DNA from 2 places in the Paenibacillus sp. GYB003 genome. Region 1 is predicted to be linked to the other one. Evidence: riboswitches for the same ligand, from Rfam matches in the RefSeq annotation. Region 1 holds a riboswitch; the other holds the start of a gene.
The links. Region 1 has a riboswitch for ZMP and ZTP ahead of PV407_RS03435 (phosphoribosylaminoimidazolesuccinocarboxamide synthase). Riboswitches for the same ligand answer to the same signal wherever they lie in the genome.

Region 2: another riboswitch for ZMP and ZTP. It lies ahead of rpiB (ribose 5-phosphate isomerase B); the one in region 1 lies ahead of PV407_RS03435 (phosphoribosylaminoimidazolesuccinocarboxamide synthase).

What each region holds. Positions count from the first base shown of each region.
Region 1 is NZ_JARBDC010000003.1:195,345-202,901, reverse strand. Features, by position in the region: gene PV407_RS03450 (hypothetical protein) at 1-221, shown strand, start outside; gene PV407_RS03445 (hypothetical protein) at 415-576, shown strand; partial or broken gene PV407_RS03440 (HAD family hydrolase) at 926-1,537, opposite strand; gene PV407_RS03435 (phosphoribosylaminoimidazolesuccinocarboxamide synthase) at 1,641-2,609, opposite strand; ZMP/ZTP riboswitch at 2,668-2,746, opposite strand; gene PV407_RS03430 (Maf family protein) at 3,583-4,233, opposite strand; gene PV407_RS03425 (phosphotransferase enzyme family protein) at 4,595-5,611, opposite strand; gene PV407_RS03420 (VOC family protein) at 6,192-6,608, shown strand; gene PV407_RS03415 (SRPBCC family protein) at 6,686-7,111, opposite strand; gene PV407_RS03410 (sigma-70 family RNA polymerase sigma factor) at 7,188-7,557, opposite strand, start outside.
Region 2 is NZ_JARBDC010000055.1:860-8,416, reverse strand. Features, by position in the region: gene upp (uracil phosphoribosyltransferase) at 1-321, opposite strand, end outside; gene glyA (serine hydroxymethyltransferase) at 522-1,769, opposite strand; gene PV407_RS18305 (TIGR01440 family protein) at 1,872-2,555, opposite strand; gene rpiB (ribose 5-phosphate isomerase B) at 2,603-3,061, opposite strand; ZMP/ZTP riboswitch at 3,155-3,235, opposite strand; gene PV407_RS18295 (low molecular weight protein arginine phosphatase) at 3,314-3,904, opposite strand; gene PV407_RS18290 (manganese efflux pump MntP) at 4,006-4,566, opposite strand; gene PV407_RS18285 (L-threonylcarbamoyladenylate synthase) at 4,640-5,713, opposite strand; gene spoIIR (stage II sporulation protein R) at 5,895-6,563, opposite strand; gene prmC (peptide chain release factor N(5)-glutamine methyltransferase) at 6,638-7,504, opposite strand.

The DNA of each region.
Region 1 (7,557 bases):
ATATTACTCCGCAAGAAGAAAACATGATTAAGGCTTTCCGTGAAGCTGCTTTGCCTCCTTTATTCGTGCTCATTCGAATTCGAAATGACATACTAAACGATACCGTAAATGTCGAAGCGAGCAGAAGAGCTGACGTCGTAAAAACATTAGAAAACTACATCGGCCCATTATGGGATACCTATCATGAAGGAAAGCGTTTAACCGTCGAACAAAAACCGTAACTGATTAAATCGAAGAGAGCTCTCGCGCGCTGGGCTCTCTTTTTACTTTTGAAATGAAAACGGGCCGGCATTATTGCGCGCACAAGCGTTAGGCGCTAACCGCAAGCTTCAAGCAGGACTTTCTCGAACCCTGTCGTAATTGTCTGAATAGGAAAAAAATGCCGATTTCGCTGCGGAGAGGATTGGTGCATACATGGGCAATATGAGAATATTGATTGTGGACGACGAATACTTGGTCCGAATGAGCGGCATCGGCGCGAAAATCATCGTCTTGAGCGGATACGACGATTTTCAATATGCCAAGGGCGCCATTACGTACGGTGCATCCGAGTATAAAACTAGCCAATTAACTTGATTCCGAGCAAAATTTTTGTGGAAACAGTTATGTGATGGAGAAAGCTCATTCATTGCAGGAAAGATACCAAAACGACGAACTAAAATCTATATCTTTAGCAGACTTGAGATTTTGGCCCATACAATTTCACAAAACCCGTATTTTGTACATAAGTCACAAAATCGATATTAATTCCCTAACACATAACTTCCTGCTGCATCTTGTCCAATGGACACAAAATTACCCTCATGGTGAATCAATCATGCCATGGTGAATCAATCATGCCCCCACCGGCTGTCGACCTGCTCCCTTGGTGATTTGATTTAACTATCTTAATCCAGTCGAGTACGGGACTACTCTCTCAGGTTAATCAGTGTCTTGATTCGATAGCTAGCCTGTGAGAAGTCATGTGTTTTTGTGAAGTCGTTATGGACAATACAATAGCACAGTCAATACCAGCTGCCACGGCTGAGTTCAACCCCCTGTTTGAGTCCTCTACAACCAGGGCCTCTTCTTTGGTTGCTCCGAAGCGCTTTAGGCCGGTCAAGTATGGTTCTGGGTGTGGCTTGGTGCGCTCGTAGTCTTCTCAAACAAGGACGAATTCCATGAATCGTCTAATCTGACGCTTTTCATGAATAAGCTCGAAATCCACACGTTTTGCAGTCGTCACGATGGCCATGCGGACGTACTTTGACAGTTCGGCTAGAGTTTCAACTACGCCTTCAATCTCTATGGCTTCTGTTCTTAGATATTCCTGATAATAGGCGTTGCGGACCTCGCGCTGCTTGTTGATGGTCTGTTCATCAATACCTGCTGCCTTAGCTTGGGCCCAAGTACCCAACGACTGAGTCATGTCGCGGAGGTATTGATCTTTATCCAAGGTAAATCCAATGTCAGCTAGAGCGCGTTCTCCCGCTTTGTAATACCAGAATTCAGTATCAACCAGAACACCATCATGATCGAAGAGTATGTACTTTTTCATTGCTTCGTTCTCCTTTGTCAGCTACGGCTTCCATAAACGTATTCAAACTGTCTGCGAGTGGCGCACCGAAATTTCGAATTACGCCCCGTCTGGTTAATGTCGCTTAGATAAGATAAGCATTTAAATTCTTTTTAAGCCGCTCCTTTACAGAATGCGTGCAATCGACGGCAAATTCCTTGCCGGTGATCATTTCGAAGAGGCGGATATAGCGATGCGACAGTTCAATGACAAGGTCATCAGGTGCGGATGGGAGGATTTTATCTTTATAAGGGTCGCAATGCTCTCTGAACCAAAGTCGCAAGAATTCTTTGTCGATATTCTCCGGTTCTTTGCCCTCGGCTAACCTCGATTCGAATGTCTCTTTAATCCAGTAGCGGGAAGAATCGGGTGTATGTATCTCGTCGATGAGAAGAATCTCTCCTTTGTCATCAATACCGAATTCATATTTGGTATCTACAAGGATTAATCCGTTCCTAGCTGCGATCTCTGTGCCCCTGGCAAAGAGCGAGAACACGATTTTTTGCAAATACCCCCAGGTCTCTTTGTCGATTAGGCCTTCGTGGACGATTTGAGCAGCCGAAATCGATTCGTCATGTGCTGCTGATTTCGTTGTCGGAGTCAGGATCGGTTTCTCGAACTTCTGGTTTTTCTTCATTCCATCAGGTAGGATGTTGCCACATATGTCTCGGATACCTTGTGAGTATTGGACCCAAGCCGAGGTATCAGTCGAGCCCGTAAGATAGGCTCGCATTACAAATTCGACAGGAATTACCTTGCATTTTTTTCCTATAGTAACATTCGGGTCCGGGATTTTTATAACGTGGTTACTTACTATATCCGAGGTATTTTCAAACCAAAAAGCGCTAATCTGGTTTAATACTTGGCCTTTAAACGGAATGTTGGCAAGGACCCTGTCAAATGCGCTTTGGCGGTCTGTGGTGATAAGGATTAGAGAATCACCCAGATCATATGTGTCGCGAACTTTACCTCTTCTGAACCCAGGTACATTCAGAAATGAGGTGTCATCGAGACAGTTCATTAGGTTTTTTTGAATAGTTTCTTTGGATATCATGTAAGTCCACCTGACCCTTCAATAATTGAAATAAAAAAAGCATCTGATCTAAGATCAAATACTTTGCCCAGGCGTACGGCTTATGAAATATGCGCTCCCCCGTAGTTACCTACGTTACGCCAGTCACACATATTTTAATACAATCCAATATTATCAGACGATTCCAACATTTTCAATACTGTTTTTACCAGAAATTAAAATGTGCATATGGGAACTAAACTGCCCGTCACTTTAATAAATCAAAGAGTGAACTCATTACGGTTCCTGCAGCATCAATATTGTAAGCCATCACAACCCCAGCGGTTTTGCGCTGAAAGGACATTTCAAATCTGTCTTGTGTTGATGATGATCACTCAGGAACGTGGTTCCTTTGATCGAGGAGTCGAGGGACTAGTAAGCTCGTTGTGCGGGCTGGAAGAATACCGGGCGGCCGCTACGCTTATCGGAGTCTCTGAGAAATTACGAGCGAAGCTTGGCTCCGCGGCTCAGCCCCAGTTTCAATTGATTTACGAACAGGCGAAACGAACCTGCAGACTAGAATGCGGCGATGAGCCGTTTAACGAGGCCATTGCGATTGGAAGAGGAATGACGAGAGAGCAGGCCGTTTCTTATGCGTTAGAGGTATAGGGGGGCTCTCTCGCTTGGCTTCTCCATCGTATCCCTCCCCGCATGTTCTTCCTGTTCCGGTTCCAAAACGTTAGCCCCATTATAACATCGCGGGCCGTTCTAAAGAATGGGAGTAGCGAAAAACCGCCCGCTGTCGGGAGGTTACCGTAAATGCCCCGACCATTAATGACATCCATTTGAACAGCAACTGTTCGACCGCGGCGCCAAAGTTGGCGCAAAGGGATTGCCCGGCGCGCTGCAGTACGAGAAGATCCATGATTTTATCGATTTTTCTTTTTGATATGTGTGTGGTTTTTCCTTCACCAACCTCGGACGATTCTGAGCTTCACCAATACGGCCATGTCTCTTAGCTTTGCTGGCTGGCTTGCTCTTGAGCGAAACCAAGCTTGCTTAACAAATCTAAAACCACTGGCACTTCAATGCCGCCAGTGCGCGGTGCATCGGTTAGCACATATGGTGCAATTGCGCCACCGCGATTGTAGCCTGCACAGTTTAGGGTTTCGCTTTCGTTTGCAATTTCTTCAATCACTTGTTTTGGCAAAGGCGCGATTAGCACATCGCCAATCGTAACCTCGCTAAGCGTTCGCCCGTCATAATAAACTGCCAAAGCATTGCATCTGCTGACTGTTTTGCCGCTGATAAACTCATGCTGCTCGCGGCAGCGCTCTTTTGTGATAGGCTTTTCGATTATTCTGCCACTGCAAAAAATGATAGTATCTGCAGCCACCACTGCACCGTTTTTGATTTTTTCTATAAATGGTTTTAATTTTTCGAGCGCCATTGTTGCGGAGTAACTTTTTGCTTGGTCAATACTGACACCAGTGTGAGGAAAGTTGTAGTTAACAGAGCTATCGTCAAATGTGCTTACAATTTGCACAAAGTCAAGTCCAAATTTTGCCAGTTGCTTTGTGCGCCTAGACGATGCAGAGGCAAGCACTAATGTTGGCTTTCCAAACTCTATAACCTCGCCTCTATTAAATCTTTGCTGTAAACTCATAACTATTCCTCCAGTTTAATTTAAGTTTAGGGAAAAATCATGACCTAAGCAGTCCATACCAAAATATTGGAAAACCCATGAACATTCATAGATTTGAACTGGAATTCCAAAAAAATACAAAACTTTCGGGATCGTTTCGACTTCTCTCTTCTGCTTACCCAGTCCGGCATGATCAAACGTAGCGGAACTTCGTCTTGGCTAATTTGTTTTCTCTACCTGATTATCCCTTGGCACCACTAGATCTTAATTTAGTGTCACACACTAAATAAACCTTTTTTTATCGGAAAAAATATAAGTTAAAAAAACATACAGCCGGCCCCTATGAGCCGGCTGTGTTGAGTCAGCCCCTACTTGTTCCCAGTTAATGAATACTATTATAAATGTTTTTAAATTCTTGAACAAAATCAATCGGCAGCATAGGGTTATCAGAAGCGGCTACTCGTTGAAGCTCTTTTAACCAGTTCATCGATTTTTCATCCAAATTTGACACATCGTTTGCTTGATGAAAATAAATATATAGCAATGCATGACGAAGTTTAATAGAATCTTGTAAATATACTATTTCTTCTTCTTGGATTGTATTTTCCTTCAGATATCCTTTCATAAAATGGCGGAAAAACAATTTATAATATTCCGTCTTATTTTCAAATTTCTTAAACGGATAAGAAAGAGCATAATACAATGTAATCCCAATATCGTTTATGAAATAGGTATAACCGCAATCATCAAAATCGAACAAATAAATGTCTCCGTTATGCAGATAAAAATTACTTTGATGAAAATCAGTATGAGTCAAACCGTATGTATCTTTGGACTTGGGCAGAGAAGTAAGTTTTGTTAATCTTTCTTTTACAATTGAAATCATTACATCATCAGGTCGCAGGTATTTCTCCGCCTTTAATTGAACTTCTTGGTCCCAGGCTTGTCGTTTAAACGCCGGATTACTCCATTCATAACCCTTTGTGGCATGATGGATTTTCCCCAGAAATTCGCCCCATTTTTCGTAAAGCGATTCATTCCAATCTTCATCCGACACTTCTTTTCCAAGAGACATTTCGTATGAAATGGCTAGGAACGAACCATTTTCTGCAGCAATTTCTTCAACCATATTCCCCCTGGCCGATGGAACAGCATTTGAAACTGCCAGCCCTTTATTCGACAAAAAATTTAAAAATTCAATTTCACCCCGTATATTATTTCTTGATCTTCTAATTGTATGTGAGATTTTTAATATGAAAAATGCATTGTTTTTCTGGTATTCATAAACAAAGCTTTCATAACCGCCCAATAAACGAACGGTGTCATTACTAATGTCATATCGCTTAATTGCTTCGGTAAGGATCTCATCAGTGAATTGCTCTTTAATTTCTCGTATCATTTTCTATACCTTCTTTCATTCATAATTTAAGTTTTCATCACGCAAATTGCTGCTGCTGAAGCAACGATACGGTCTATCCCCCATCCTTTTCACCTCTAAATGGGAATGTTTGTTCTTGTTAACTGTAACATTTATGTTAAATTCTGAAAAGGGCCAGAAATTAATTAATCTGCCCCTTTCTTGTTATTGCTTGTTAAAGATTAGAGATTAGATTCATTCGTTGATAAACTTCTATAATAGGCAGTTATTTCTTCTTTAAACTCCGGTCGTGGAACTTTGGCTCCACATCCGACACAAGCCATTTTAGGCATACCGAGTCAATTGTACATATGCCTCCCACAACTTTTGTCATGGGCTTCTGCGCGGTGAGCTACACCTTGAGATTAATCGTTAGATACAGCCTGTACAACAAGAATAAGCAGCTTTACGGGAATGGCGGGAATCCGAACTCAATACCAAGTTATTTTTCAATATTACGCTTCCGAATCCATGAGACAGATGAATTCCCGGATCGGCTGTCGTCTATACAAACGAAGGCATAAATGAACACAAACTAATTTGACGAAGAGGTGTTTTGAAAATGGCATTAACGTCCGTATTCACGAGCTTCAACCTGCCTGTAAAAAACGTAGAACAATCGAAAGCGTTCTTCACCGGACTCGGATTCGAACTCAACCCGAAATTCCCCGATAACGAGAATTCGGTAGCCATCGTGATCGGCGACAACCTGCAGGTCATGCTGATCAATCAAGCATTCTTTAATACGCTTACGGAGAAGGAATCCGTCGATACGAGCAAGTATGCGCAGATGACGATCGCATTGGCCTTCGAGAGCCGGGAAAAGGTCGATGAAATCGTGAATACCGCGGTCTCCTTGGGCGGGAAATTGCACGCTGAACCTGAAGATCATGGGTTCATGTATCATTGGGGCTTCGTGGACTTGGACGGCCATCTGTGGGCCGCTAACTACATGAACATGGATGCGGCACAAGGTTGAGGTTAACGGAGAGCACGCTCGTACTAGGGTTCAAAAAGAAAGACGCCGGGCATCTTCCCCGGCGTCTTCTTCGATGATTAATTTTGTTCGGTATAGGCTTTGAAATTGTCCATGATCGCTTGCCAGCCTGCTTGCTGGAACTCGACGGGATTGGAGCTTTCCGCGTCGAACGTTTCAATGACCTTCGTCTCATTCCCTTGATCGACGAAAGCAATATCCACTCTTCTTCCGTCTTCCATGGTGTAGCCGATCGCCTCATGCCGATTCACGACATCGTAGACGCCGCCAAAATCAAAGCCCATGCTGCCATCCTTCGCTTCCATCCGTGTCAGAAACTTGCCGCCGACCCTCAGATCGTTTTCGGCTCTCGGCGCATGCCAGTCCTCGGACGCTTGATTCCACTTCGTGATGTGATCCGGCTCGGTCCAATAGCGCCATACCTTCTCGACAGGGGCTTGAATGACGGCTTGCACGGTTACTTTCGTCGGTTGACTCGTTTCCATTTTAAATAGACACCTCTCTCATGATATTCGTCGTTTGGTTATTCTCAATGATATAGACGTAAGCCAATGACGATATTCATCGGTCCATTCGCTCAGGCAGCCCAAATCGCGAAAATAATGGCGTATGAATGAAGTTTTGAACGTGCAGGATTTGATTTTCTTTGGTTTCGATGACGTGGATGCCCCAAGGTACCAGGCCAGAGCCCTCTTTATCCGGCATATACTGGGCCAACGCCGGATAACCGCCATTCACCGTAATGGGCACAAATCGCGAACCTTCGCAATGCCAGCGAGTAAGCGAATAGAAGGCGGACAAATCTTCCTTGCCGCGGATCCACATCTCGAAGGGCGGCATCGACATGCAGCCTTCCTCGTGGAACAACGCGACGAGCGCAGCAATATCGAATTGCTCGAAGGCCTCCACATACCGGGACAGCAGCTGCTGC
Region 2 (7,557 bases), on a different contig from region 1:
TTCCGGATCCCGGTACAGCCCGACATGTCCGACTTTCGCGGCGGGCAGCAGCTTCAGGATGCCGTCCACCATGCCGAGTCCGGCGCGCAAAATCGGAATGAGGCCGAGCATGCGCCCGGAAATGATTTTGCTTTCCGCCCGCTGGACGGGCGTCTCGACTTCGACGCTTTCCAGCGGAATATCGCGCGTAATTTCGTATGCCATCAACGTGGCCACTTCGTCGACCAGTTCCCGAAAGTCTTTCGTCGTCGTGTTTTTATCCCGAATGTAAGTCAGCTTGTGTTGGATCAGCGGATGATCGCACACGAAAACCTTGCTCATACACGTTCCTCCCAGGTAACGTCCGCCGGGTTACGTACCGGCGAAAGCTCCTTGCATGCGGATAACGCCTTCGGAAGGCGAACCCCGTCTATTATATCATTGTCCGAATCGCGTTGCACGAATGTTTTTCAAGCAAAAAAAAGCAAAAAGCCGGCCGCCCTCCGAAGGGAGGACAACCGGCTCCGAGCGCGCGGATCGAATCAATAAACGAGCCCCGGATAAAGCGGGAATTGCGCGGTCAGCTGCTTCACCAGGTCGCGCGCTTCGTTGTGAGCCGACTCGCTGGTCGGATTTTTGAGCGTGAGCGCGATAATTTTGGCGATCGTCTTCATCGCCGCCTCGTCCATGCCGCGGGACGTCGCCGCAGGCGTTCCCAGACGGATGCCGCTCGTAAGCATCGGCTTGTTCGGATCGAACGGGATGGCGTTCTTGTTGCACGTGATGCCGACCTCGTCCAGCAAATGCTCGGCGTCTTTGCCGGTCAGGTTGATGCTGCGCAGATCGACCAGCATCAAATGGTTATCCGTGCCGCCGGAAACAAGATCGAGCCCTTCGGCGAGCAAACCTTCGGCGAGCGCCTTCGCATTATTTACTACTTTTTGCGCGTACGTCTTGAATTCCGGCTGCAGCGCTTCTCCGAACGAAACCGCTTTGGCCGCGATAATATGCATGAGCGGACCGCCTTGCGTGCCCGGGAATACCGCTTTGTCGATCGCCGCCGCCCAAGATTTGCGGGTCAAAATCATGCCGCCGCGCGGACCGCGCAGCGTCTTGTGCGTCGTCGTCGTTACGAAGTGGGCGTGAGGCACCGGATTCGGATGCAGTCCGGCCGCCACCAATCCGGCGATATGCGCCATATCGACCATGAACAAGGCGCCTACGTCGTTCGCGATCGCGGCAAGCGCTTCGAAGTCGATCAAGCGCGGATAGGCGCTGGCTCCGGCCACGATCATCCGCGGACGATGCTTGAACGCCGCTTTGCGCACTTCGTCGTAATCGATGCGCGAATCGGTTTCGCTGACCCCGTAAGCGACGAAGTTGTACAAAATGCCGGAAGCGTTGACCGGGCTGCCGTGCGTCAAATGTCCGCCGTGCGCCAGGTTCATGCCGAGCACCGTATCGCCCGGCTTCAGAGCGGCGAGATAGACCGCCAGGTTCGCCTGCGCGCCGGAGTGCGGCTGCACGTTCACGTGCTCGGCGCCGAACAGCTGCTTCGCCCGGTCGCGGGCGATATCCTCGACGATGTCGACGTATTCGCAGCCGCCGTAATACCGTTTGCCCGGATACCCTTCGGCGTATTTATTCGTTAGGACGGTGCCCATCGCTTCCAGCACCGCTTGGCTGACGAAGTTTTCGGACGCGATCAGCTCGATTTTGTCGCGTTGGCGGTTCAGCTCCAAGCCGAGAGCCTCCACCAATTTCGGATCGGATTTACGCAAATGTTCCATAAGATTCGGTTCCTCCCGCTCGTTTTATCATTTCGCAAACTGCATTTCCCTCGCATCGCCGAAGGGGGCAAATACACGTTCCCCTTGCCCCGGCTTTGCCGTTCAATCGCAAGAGCCCTCCGCTTCGGCCGCTTCCTTCGCGTAAACGGCCCTGGCGCCGCCGATCAGCTTCGGGCGCGTATACGCCATATTGACGTGCGCCCGGCCGATCGTTCGCACCGACGGCCTGGCCGGCACGGCGACCCGCCGCAAGTGCATGCCGATCAGCGTGTCCCCGATATCGAGTCCGGCGTGGGCGGCGATCGATTCGACGACGCAAGCGTCCGGCAAATGCCGGTAGGCGTAAGCGGCCATCGAACCGCCCGCTTTGCGGACCGGGACGACGGATACTTCCTCCAACAGCGGATAGCGGCCGAGCAGCTCCCGTTCGACGACAAGCGCCCGATTTAAATGCTCGCAGCATTGAAACGCCGGAAAAAATCCGACCTGTTCGCGAACGTCGTTCACCGCCTGAAAAATGCGCGCGGCCACCTGTTCCGTTCCCGCCGTGCCGATATGCCGGCCGATTACCTCGCTGGTGCTTGTCCCGATGACGATAATGTGGCCGGGCGCCACTTTGCCGATATCGACCAGCTCGCGCAGCACCTTCCGCACGTCGGCGCCGATCCGGTCCAGGTCGGGCGTATCCGGTTCGGGTATGGCGTACGCTTCGTTAAGGGCATTGCCGCCTTCGAGGCCGCCCGTATCGCGGCCGCCGCCGCCGCGGCCTAACGTATCGTTGTCCATGCCGGACCGCTCCTTTCGCGATCGCCGTTACGTTCGCAACCTCTTCATCAAGGATGAATGGCGTATTTGTCTTCCAGCCGCTTGATTTTGTCGATCCGGTTTTGGTGCCGCGGCCCTTGCGAAAATTCCGTCTCGATCCATACTTTGGCGATTTCCAGCGCGAGCCCGGGGCCGATGACGCGTTCGCCCATGGCCAGCACGTTCGTGTCGTTATGCTCGCGCGTCGCCTTCGCCGAAAATAAGTCGTGCACGAGCGCGCAGCGGATGCCCGGTATTTTGTTCGCGGCGATCGACATGCCGATCCCGGTGCCGCATATGAGAATGCCCCGATCCGCTTCGCCGGACGCCACCTTCTCGCATACCGGAATCGCATAGTCGGGGTAATCGATGGAATCGGCGCAATTGCAGCCGAAATCCTCCACCTCGTGTCCCGCGGCGCGCAGCGCCTCCGCGATGTCGTCCTTCAGCCGAAAGCCTGCATGGTCCGCCCCGATGGCGATTTTCATAGAGTTCCCCTCCGCTTCCGAATGAGCTTAGTATACCCGCCTTGAAACGAAAAAAGAGCATGGCGCGCGTCTTTCGATTCGAAAAACGCTGCTGCTCTTTGCCCAGGCGACCGGCCGTATGCCTCGATGCTCCATTGTGGTTACGCCCACTTGTCGCCAGTTACATCGAGTCGTTATTGATAATCTCATCATAACGCATTCGATTTGCGCTGTAAAGACGATACCCGCAAACCGGGCCCGCGCATTCTCCGCCTACTCGGCCGGCGGCGTTCTAAGCTTGCGGATCAGCTTGCGCACGTACGTTTCGATCTCGTCGGCGCTTTTTTCGTACGATCGGCGGTCGCCTCCGAACGGATCGGCGATGTCGAAGCCCGGAAGAGCGGCGTCCGCTTGCCGCGCCCGCTCCTGCTCCGCCTCGGTGATCGGCTCGCCGAGCGCCCGCTTGATTTGCAGCTCCGAATGGAGCTTATGCCGCAGCGCGATCATATCGGCGATGGCCGGATCGTCCTCGGCGAACTCTTTAAGCGTATAGATCGTATCGATAGCGTCCGGGAATCGCCGGATCAGCAGTTCTTTATGTCCCATCGTCATCGTCAAAATCAGGTCGGCCCACTCGACCGTCTCTTTCGTGACCGAGCTGGACGTCCGCTTGTCGGTAATGCCCTTCGCCTGCAAAATGTCCGCCGAATGCTTCGAAATCGGCGAACCGTCCCAGGCGGAGACGCCCGCCGACCGGGCGGTCGCGTTCAACCCTTCCTGCGCCGCCAGTTGGCGAAATATGCCTTCCGCCATCGGACTGCGGCACGTGTTTCCCGTACATACGAATAAAATGCGTTCGTACATCCGAACCTCCCGTAAATCGAGAATGTGAGTCGGATTGCCGGCCGGCATGCCAGTCGCAGCGCCGTCCGCCTTTATGGTTCTATTGTACCTCAACGACGGTTTTATATCAAAAAGCGAATGCCGAACGCAAGCAAAATGACGCCCCCGACCGCTTCGCCGTATTCGCCGACCCACGATCCGGCTCTGCGGCCGAGCAGCAGGCCGCCCACGGACATGAGGCCGCCGGCCCCTCCGAACATCAGGACCGTAAACGCCAAATCGGTCGAAAACATGCCGAGCGAGACGCCGACCGACATCGAATCGACGCTGACGCTAAGGGCGAAAAACAAAAGCCCCCAAAGCGTGCGATGGTCGAACGGCCGCATTTCCGGCCCTTTCAAGGAGCTGAAAATCATATGCGCGCCGAGCAGAACGAGCAGCGCGCCGCCCGTAATCGTCGCTACGTTGCCGAGCAGCGTACCGACGTAATGGCCCATAAACATGCCGATCAGCGGCATAAGGATATGAAACAATCCGATGACGAAACTGATCTTGAGTATATCGAGCAGCCGAATGCCTCTCAGTCCGATGCCGATTCCGAGCGAAAAAGCATCCATCCCGAGCGCGATGGCCATGACGACAATCGTAATCAGTTGCCCCGTCTCAGCCGAAGCTGCTGCCATTCGATCTCCCCCATGTCCGCTTGTTCTTAACCAACATATGCGGACAATCCCGGAAACATTCAACAATCGAACGTCAGCGCACTCGGACGATCCGATGCCCCGCCGCTTTGTTCAGCCTGTTCATGACGGCGAGTCCGATCCCTTCCGTCGATTCGTACCCTTCCGCCAAAATATGCGTAATGCCCGCTTCGTCGAAACGGCGCAGCGCCGCATAAAGGTCGCGGGCCGCCTCGCGCATATTGCCGGCGCTGCCGCAGCCGACGACGAGGTCGGCCTCGAACAGCCCGATTCGTTCCCGCACCGTCAGAACACCCGTTCGCTCTCCCGCCCGCTTCGCTTCGGCGAGCGAAGCGCGCACCCATGCGGCGCGTTTTTCCGCGTCGCCCTGGACGATCTCAAGCCGGCCGCGCGGCGCGTAATGCGCATATTTCATCCCCGGCGAGCGCGGAGCCTCCGCTTCTTCCGCCGCCGTCTCCGCCGTCACGTCGACGTCCGGCGCCGCCCGGCGCAAGTCCGCCACCGTCACGCCGCCCGGCCGCAGCACGCGGATCAGCCGCCCTCCGGCTTCGACGGCGACGACCGTCGACTCCACGCCGACGCCTGTCGGTCCGCCATCGACGATGCCGTCGATGCGCCCGCCCAGGTCGCCGAGCACGTGCTCGGCCAGCGTCGGGCTCGGGCGGCCGGACCGGTTGGCGCTGGGCGCGGCGACCGGGCAGCCCGCGGCGCGAAGAAGCGCGAGCGCGACCGGGTGATCGGGCATGCGCACCGCGACCGTCGGCAGCCCCGCCGTCACGCGCGGGGAGACGGAGCCGGTCCGCACCGGCAGCACGACCGTGAGCGGCCCGGGCCAGAAAGCGTCCATCAGCCGCCGCGATACGGCGTCCGGCTCATGAACCAAGTCGGCGAGCTGCGCGATATCGGCGATATGGACGATCAGCGGATTGTCGGACGGGCGACCTTTGGCGGCGAATATCGCCTCGACCGCCGCCGTATTGCCCGCATCGGCGCCGAGCCCGTACACCGTCTCCGTCGGAAAGGCGACGGTCCCGCCCCGCGCCAGCAGCCCGCCGGCTTCCGCCAGCTCCCGTTCCGCCGCCTCCGCGCGTCCCGGATCCACGTACCATCGTTTCGTCATAACGTTCATCCTTTGCTTTTTGCTATTCGACATTTGCCGGGAACCGTTCCCGTCTCGTCGCGTTTCGTTTGCCATTATAGCTCGGGAAGCCTGAAGCTGTCACGCCTCTTCCCCGCACCGAATCGGCGGCCGCCCATACGAAAGGGACGCGCCTCGGCGCATCCCCGCATAATGTCCATGTAAGATTGGATTAGTGCAGCAAGCTTTTTATCGTTTCGACCACTTTCACGATCAGTTCCCACAAGAAAAATTTCATTTCCACCTGCTGGCCGTCCGCCGCCGCAACCGGCGCATCCGCAGGGGCCGCGCCAGCGGCCGCAGCTTTGGCGGGTTCGGCGCCCTTCTTCGCTACGGCCAGTCCCGCATTGCCGTCCACAAAGCAGAGCGGCGGAAACAGAACGCACCACCAATTTTGCCCTTGCCCGCTGCCGATCGTAATGCGCAGCGCCTCGTAATCGCCCGCCGGATACACTTTGGTGCCGTATATTTTCGTCGGAAACGGAACTTGTCCGAGCTCGACCTTGTAATCGTAATCGTAACCGTTCTGCGCGAGCACTTCGCCTACGAGCTTTTCGAGATCGGCCATATGATCGTTTACGGCCGCGCGGGCCGCTTCGATTCCGTCCGGCTCGGTAACCCATTCGCTCATTTGCCGGATGACTTCGTCGCGCAGCTGCCGTTTGACCCATTGATCCTCCGGCGCGTCCGAATTGGCCAATATGCGAAGCCGTATCGACTGCTCCGGGATGCCCGGATCGAGAACGGCGGCGAGCGTGCGGTTCGATTCCCAGCAAGTTATCATGACGATAATGGCAAAGGCGACAAGCCAATAAGTCCGTATCGGTAACCGTCTGACCATAGTCGAAAACCCCTCTTTCGTCTTCCTGGTACCCAGTATGGGCAGACGGGAGGGGCGTTAAACCTATCAATCTATTAATTTTTCCGCAAACCTATCACGTGGCGCGCTATGCCCGCCAAATCCGGAACGATGCCGATTTCGTCCCAATGCCCCGCGGCTCGGATCAGCTCCGCGACGAAATCCGCCTGGCCTTGGCCGACCTCGAAGCCGACAAGCGCCGGGGGCGCGGGCAGCAGGTCGACCTGCTCCACGATCCGCCGGTAAAACCGCAATCCGTCCGGGCCCCCGTCGAGCGCCAGCACGGGCTCGTGAAGCCGCACCTCCGGCTGCAGCCCCGGAATGTCGCCGGTTTCGATATAGGGCGGATTGGAAACCAAAATATCGATCGGCATCCGCTCCCGAACGTATACCTCCAGCAAATCCCCGTGAAACAGCTTAAGCCGCTCGCCAACGCCGTTCCGAACGGCGTTTTCGCGGGCGACGTCCAGGGCGTCCCGCGATATGTCGGTCGCCGTTATGTTCCACGAGGAACACGCCGCGGCCAACGCGACCGAAATCGCCCCGCTCCCGCAGCCGATGTCCGCCACCAGCGGACTGCCGCCCGGCCACCGCTTGCTGCCGAGCTCGACGATCCGCTCCACGAGCAGCTCCGTCTCCGGGCGGGGGATCAGCACGTCCGGCGTCACCCGGAACGTCAGGCCGTAAAACGGCTGCTCCCCGGTAATGTACTGCACCGGCTCGCCGGCCGCCCTCCGTTCCAGCATTGCCCGCCACCTGTCGCGCAGCTCCCCGGGGAACGGCTCGCCCCAACGCATGAACAGCTCGCTGCGGGTACAGCCGAGCACATGCTCGAGCAGCCATTCGGCGGACGAAGCGTCGTCTTCGACCCCGGCGGCGCGCAAAAAAGAAGAAGCCTGCATACAGGCTTCGCGAATCGTCATCCCTGCGGTCCGGTCCGCGCCCGCGCCGATGACCGGCCGGCGTTCCGGGAAGG